2 linked regions of the Megalodesulfovibrio gigas DSM 1382 = ATCC 19364 genome follow. The protein of the gene in region 2 binds, or shares a complex with, the protein of the main gene of each other region. Links are inferred from orthologs where the notes say so. Each region holds a gene or a part of one and is shown on either strand. Other genes may lie near its edges.

Region 1 (2,982 bases), 240 kb from region 2 along the record:
CCCTTGGGCGTGAGGTGGCGGAAAAAGCACTCCACCTGCCGGCCCATCCAGTCCGGCCGCACCTCCACGAAGGAGGGCGGATCCAGGGTCAGGGCGGTGGCAGTCATGTCCAGCAAGGCGCAGGGCATGGTTTTGCGGGAGGAATCCGCCGGCAGAAATCTCAGATCCAGCCGGCTGCGCTCCTGGATGGCCCGGTCCAGCACGGTCCGGATTTCCTGGGGCCTGATGATCAGTCCCACTGGAGCCGCCCGACCACGCAGCCGGCGGCGGATGAAGTTGAACAGTCCCACACCCACCGCCAGGATGGCCACTACGCCGAGCACTCCCAGGAAAAACGGCAGCGCCTCGATGAAGCGGTCCAGACTCGTGAAGAAGGAATTCTGCACGGTCTCCAGGAAGTTGCGGTCAAAACTGGCAGCAAGGGGCCTGAGCATGGATGTTCCAGTGGGGGTCAACATGGCGTGGCGGCCCATGGAAGCGGGCGGCGCTGCCGGTGCATGAGTCGGTTGATTCTGCCCTGTTGCAACTCACCATGCAAGGGGACTGCCCTTACAAATTTTCACCTCCGCCGCCGGCGCGTTCCAGTTTTTTCAGGTGCACTTCCAGACAGGCGATGGCCGCGGGCGTGACGCCGGAGATGCGCGCCGCCTGACCCAGGGTGTGCGGCCGGGCCGCGGCGAGTTTTTCCGTCACCTCGCGGGAAAGGCCGGGGATGCCGTGGTAGACCAGATCCGCCGGCAGCACGGTGTGTTCCATGCCTTTGGACTGGGCCGCCAGCTGGGCTTGGCGTTTGAGATAGCCTTCGTACTTGCAGATGGTTTCCGCCTCCTGCACGGCGTCTGGCTGCTGGCGCAGGCAGTCTGCAATGTGGGGCCACAACGGGGCGCAATCCGCCAGATGCAGGTCGGGCTGGCGCACCAGCTCGGCCAGGGAGACGGCCTTGGCCGGCACGTGCGCGCCCATGGTCCGGAGCACGTCGCGGGTGGCGGCGTCCGGCCGCACCTGCACCCCGGCCAGTCCCTCCAGCAGCTCCTGGACCATGGCGGATTTTTTGGAAAATGCCGCCCAGCGCGCATCGTCCACCAGCCCCAGATCCCGGCCCAGGGGCGTGAGCCGGGCGTCGGCGTTGGCCTCCCGCAGCAGCAGGCGGTGCTCGGCCCGGGAAGTGAACATGCGGTAGGGCTCGGTGGTGCCCTGGGTGGTCAGATCGTCCACCAGCACGGCCATGTAGGCCTGATCGCGCCCGGGGAGAAAGGCCGGCCGGCCGGCGAGGCTGCAGGCGATGTTCAACGCCGCCCACAGACCCTGGGCCGCGGCTTCCTCATAGCCGGAGGTGCCGTTGAGCTGCCCGGCGGTCCACAGGCCGGGCACGGCCTTGACCTCCAGTGTGGGCCGGCACTGGGTGGGAAAGACGAAATCGTACTCGATGGCGTAGCCCGGCCGCATGATCACGGCCCGCTCCAGGCCCGGCACCGTGGCGAGCAGCTTCTGCTGCACGTCCAGGGGCAGGCTGGTGGGGATGCCGTTGGGGTAGACTTCCGGGGACTCCAGGCCCTCGGGCTCCACGAAAATCTGATGGCGACCCTTGTCCGGAAAGCGGGCCACCTTGTCTTCGATGGACGGGCAGTAGCGCGCCCCCCGGCCCTGGATGACGCCGGTGAACATGGGCGAGCGGTCGAAGCCTTCCCGGATGGCGGCGTGGGTGGCCTCGTTGGTCCAGGTCATGTAACAGGGGACCTGGGGCAGGGGCACGCCGGCGGACATGAAGCTGAACGGCTGCGGCGGATCATCCCCCGGCTGGGGCTCCATTTTGCTGAAGTCGCAGGAATCCTTGAGCAGGCGGGGGGTGGTGCCGGTCTTGAGCCGGCCCAGCTCCAGGCCCAGGCCGCGCAGGCAGGCGGAAAGTCCCGCTGCCGGGGCATCCCCCAGCCGGCCGCCGGGAAAATTGGTCAACCCCACGTGGATGGTGCCCTGCAGAAAGGTGCCGGTGGTCAGCAGCACGGCCCGGGACGCAAACGTCTGGCCATACGCCGTGCGCACGCCGGCAATGCGGCCGGCCTCCATCAACAGCCCTTCGGCCATGTCCTGCACGGTCCACAGCCGATCCTGCTGAAAGATGGACCGCTTGACCGCGCGCATGTAGGCCTCGCGGTCTATCTGGGCCCGGGTGGCCCGCACGGCCGGGCCCTTGCTGGTATTCAGGATGCGGAACTGGATGCCTGCAGCGTCGGCCCAGTGGCCCATCATGCCGCCCAGGGCATCGATTTCCTTGACCATGTGCCCCTTGGCCAGGCCGCCGATGGCCGGATTGCACGACAGATGCCCGATGCGGTCGAGGTTGCTCGTCAGCAGCAGGGTGTCCAGCCCCAGTCGGGCCGCGGCCATGGCTGCCTCGCAGCCGGCATGGCCTGCACCGACGACGATGACGTCGAACCGGGGAGGGAACGCGCGCAATGAAACGACCATGGGGAGGAGACCCCGGCAGGGGATCAGGCGGTGTGGGTCAGGACGTGGGCCATGACCTTGGCATCTCCCAGCTGGGAGGAGATGCAGGAAGACTCGTTGGGCTGATGCGCATTGTGCACGCAGGTGGACCACACGGCGCACGGATACCCGCGACGGCGCAAAAACGAGGCCACGGTGCCGCCGCCGATGCCCGTGGGCACAGCCTGGGTGCCGTACACGGCGCGGATGCCTTCCGTGAGGCGGACGACGATTTCGCTGTCCGGGCTGGTGGGCGGGGCGGCGTCGGTGCGCTGCACGATGTCGATGGAGATCTGCACCTCGCGGGTCTGCTCCACCACGTCGGCCATGGCCCGGATGCTGGCGAGCACCTCTTCCGGCGGATACGAGGGCAGCACCCGGCAGTCCAGATAGAACACGTCGTACCCGGGCACGGTGTTCACATTGGGGACGTTCTCTTCCTTGCGGGTGGGCTCGAACGTGGAGTGGGCCGGATTGAACAGCGGATCTTCATCTGGA
Region 2 (3,015 bases):
TGCTGCAGCTCTCCATGCCCGAGCCAGGCAAGATTCTGGTGGGCGTGGATGCCGGCGAGGACGCCGGGCTGCTCATCGGCAAGGAAGGCGGCACCCTGGCCGCCCTGCAATATCTGGCCAACCGCATTCTGGCCAAGCAGTGCGAAGGGCCCCTGCCTCGCGTGTCCCTGGAGGCCGGCAACTACAGAGAACGCCAGGACGACACCCTGCGCCAACTGGCCCTGGGCCTGGCGGAAAAGGCCCGGACCACGGGCAAGGCCCAGTCCACGCGGCCGCTTTCGTCGTACCATCGCCGGGTCATCCATCTCGCCTTGCAGGAGGATGGCGGCATCGTCACCCGCAGCAAGGGCGAAGGCGCGCTCAAACGGGTGATCATCATGCCCAAGAAGGTCCGCCGTGCCCCGGGGCCGGAGGACGGCGCCGCAGTCGAGGCTGTTGCCGGTGCTGCGGACGCGCCCCAGACCAACGGCCGGCCCGAGGCGGGCTCCAATGGCAGTGCTGCCGACGGCGGCGAGTCTCCCGCCAAGCCGCGTCGGCCCCGGCGTCCCCGTCGCAGGCGCAGCCAGGGCGATGCCCAGCGGCAGGCCGCTGGCGCCGAGCAGGGCCAATCGGCCGGCGAACAGGATAATGTCGGGGGTGACACCGGGGGCGATATCAGGGGTGATATCGGGGAAGCCGCTGCCCCTGCCCCTGCCTCTGCCCCGGCACCCGAGCCGCCCACCGCGATGACGCCTGCCGAGACGTCCCCCGCGACGCCTCCCCCGCCGGCAGAGCAATAATCGGGCAGCGCCGTGTCCTACTCCGGGGACGACACCATCGCCGCCATCGCCACGCCGCCCGGCCAGGGCGGGGTCGGGGTGGTCCGGCTCTCTGGTTCGCACTGTCGCGAGGTGCTGGCCCGCATGTTCCGGCCCTCAGCCCGCGCAACTGGCGAGTTTCTCCCAAGACACCTGCACCACGGCCATGTGCTTGATGCGCATGGCCGGGTGCTTGATGAAGGCCTGGCCGTGTTCTTTCCCGCCCCCCGATCCTTCACCGGGGAGGATGTGGCCGAGTTGCACTGCCATGGCGGCGGCGCCATTCTGCGAGCGGTGCTGGAAACCGTGCTGGCCACGGGGCTGGTACGGCCGGCATCGGCCGGGGAGTTCTCCCGCCGGGCCTTTCTGCACGGCAAGCTGGATCTCACCCAGGCCGAGGCCGTGGCCGAGGCCATCGCCGCCCCCACCACCGCCGCGGCCCAACTGGCGCAGGACCGCCTTTCCGGAGCGTTGTCCCGACGCATCGACTCCCTGCGATTGATTCTGGAATCCCTCAAGCGCGACTGCTGCCTGGCTGTGGATTTCCCCGAGGACGAAGTGGAATGCCTGCCGCCGGATGCGTTCCAGGCGCAGGTGGCTGAGGTCCGCGAGGCAGTGGCCGGGCTGGCGGCCCAGCATCGCCGGACCCGTGTCTGGCGCGAAGGCGCGCTGGTGGTGCTGGCCGGGCGGGTGAACGCCGGCAAGTCCAGCCTGCTCAATGCCCTGCTGGGCCGGCAGCGGGCCATCGTTTCCGAGGTGCCGGGCACCACGCGGGATTATCTGGAAGAATCCCTGCTGCTGGCGGGCATGGCCGTCCGGTTGGTGGATACGGCTGGGCTGCGCGACCAAGGCGAGATTGTCCCCGGCGGGCTGGACGGCGCAGAAGCCCAGGGCATTGCCCGCAGCCGCGAGTTGATGGACGGTGCGGATCTGGTGCTGCTGGTGGTGGATGCCCGTTCGGACGCCGCCGCGCAGCCGCACAGCCCGGAGCGGGCCCTGCTGGCCCGGCTGCATGATCGGGCGCTGGTGGTGTTGAACAAGATGGACGTGGCGGCTGCATCGGCCCTGGCGGCCTTTCCGGACGCCGTGCCGGTGAGCGCGGCCACGGGCCAGGGGCTGGACAGCCTGGCCACCATCATGGCCGACCGGCTGGCCGCTGCCGCACCGGAGCCCAGGCCCGGGGAACTGACACCCAATCTGCGTCAGACCATGCTGCTGGAACAGGCCGATGCCGAGCTGGCCGCGCTTGCCGCCGAACACGCCGCCGGCATGCCCTGCGACATCCTGACCGTGCGTCTGGATGCCGCCGTGGCCCTGCTGGCGGAACTCACCGGCGCCATCACCAGCGCCGCCATTCTGGATCAGATTTTTTCCAGCTTCTGCATCGGCAAATAGGCGGGTATTCTTCCTGTTCCACTGCACGGATACCGGACGGTTGACGTGGGGCAGGACTCAATCTTCTTCCCCTGAAAAAGCAGGCGCATCGCGTCGGCCGCGCGCGCAACGCCAGGGTGTTTCCAAGGCGATCCATACTCATGCAGAATCAATCTCTTCTGGCGGAACTGAAGCGGGAAACGGCCCGCCGCCGCACCTTTGCCATCATCAGCCACCCTGACGCCGGCAAGACCACGCTTACGGAAAAGCTCCTGCTCTTCGGCGGCGCCATCGCCATGGCCGGGGCCATCAAGGCCAAAAAGGCCGGCCGCCACGCCACGTCGGACTGGATGGCCATCGAGCGCGAGCGCGGCATTTCCGTAACGTCCTCGGTCATGAACTTCGACTTCAACGGCTGCGCCATCAACCTGCTGGACACCCCGGGGCACCAGGACTTCTCCGAAGACACCTACCGCGTGCTCACAGCCGTGGACTCGGCCCTGATGGTCATCGACAGCGTCAAGGGCGTGGAAGCGCAGACCAAGAAGCTCATGGATGTCTGCCGCCTGCGCGATACGCCCATCATCACCTTCATCAACAAGCTCGACCGCGACGGCCGTTCCCCCTTCGAACTTCTTGACGACATCGAACAAAGCCTGGGCATTGAGGCCGCGCCCCTGTCCTGGCCCATCGGCATGGGCAAGCTGTTCAAGGGCGTGTACGATCTGCGCCAGGCCCGTCTGCGCTTTTTTGCCGGCCAGGAAGGCCAGACGGGACGCGACGCCCGCCCCAGGGAAGCCGTGGTGCTCCAGGGACTGGACGACCCGGCCCTGGACGAATTGCT

What was found. The genes of interacting proteins can lie anywhere in the genome.
Region 1: the proteins of mnmE (region 2) and mnmG are in contact, whole or in part, in a solved structure (PDB 9HIP), measured with the Escherichia coli proteins. The link is inferred for Megalodesulfovibrio gigas DSM 1382 = ATCC 19364 from one-to-one orthologs.

The regions. Positions count from the first base shown.
Region 1 is NC_022444.1:2,905,536-2,908,517, reverse strand. The notes cover bases 9-2,923. They hold mnmG (tRNA uridine-5-carboxymethylaminomethyl(34) synthesis enzyme MnmG), read right to left. Parts: upstream 2,467-2,923; coding sequence 550-2,466; downstream 9-549. Other genes in these bases: DGI_RS12700 (M20 family metallo-hydrolase), read right to left, coding at 2,490-2,923; DGI_RS12710 (PilZ domain-containing protein), read right to left, coding at 9-434. In the rest of the region: more of DGI_RS12710, read right to left, coding at 1-8; more of DGI_RS12700, read right to left, coding at 2,924-2,982. UniProt on the Escherichia coli protein: NAD-binding protein involved in the addition of a carboxymethylaminomethyl (cmnm) group at the wobble position (U34) of certain tRNAs, forming tRNA-cmnm(5)s(2)U34.
Region 2 is NC_022444.1:3,143,261-3,146,275, reverse strand. Bases 44-2,991 are described here. They hold mnmE (tRNA uridine-5-carboxymethylaminomethyl(34) synthesis GTPase MnmE), read left to right. Parts: upstream 44-791; coding sequence 792-2,192; downstream 2,193-2,991. Other genes in these bases: DGI_RS13810 (peptide chain release factor 3), read left to right, coding at 2,333-2,991; jag (RNA-binding cell elongation regulator Jag/EloR), read left to right, coding at 44-779. In the rest of the region: more of jag, read left to right, coding at 1-43; more of DGI_RS13810, read left to right, coding at 2,992-3,015. UniProt on the Escherichia coli protein: Exhibits a very high intrinsic GTPase hydrolysis rate. Involved in the addition of a carboxymethylaminomethyl (cmnm) group at the wobble position (U34) of certain tRNAs, forming tRNA-cmnm(5)s(2)U34.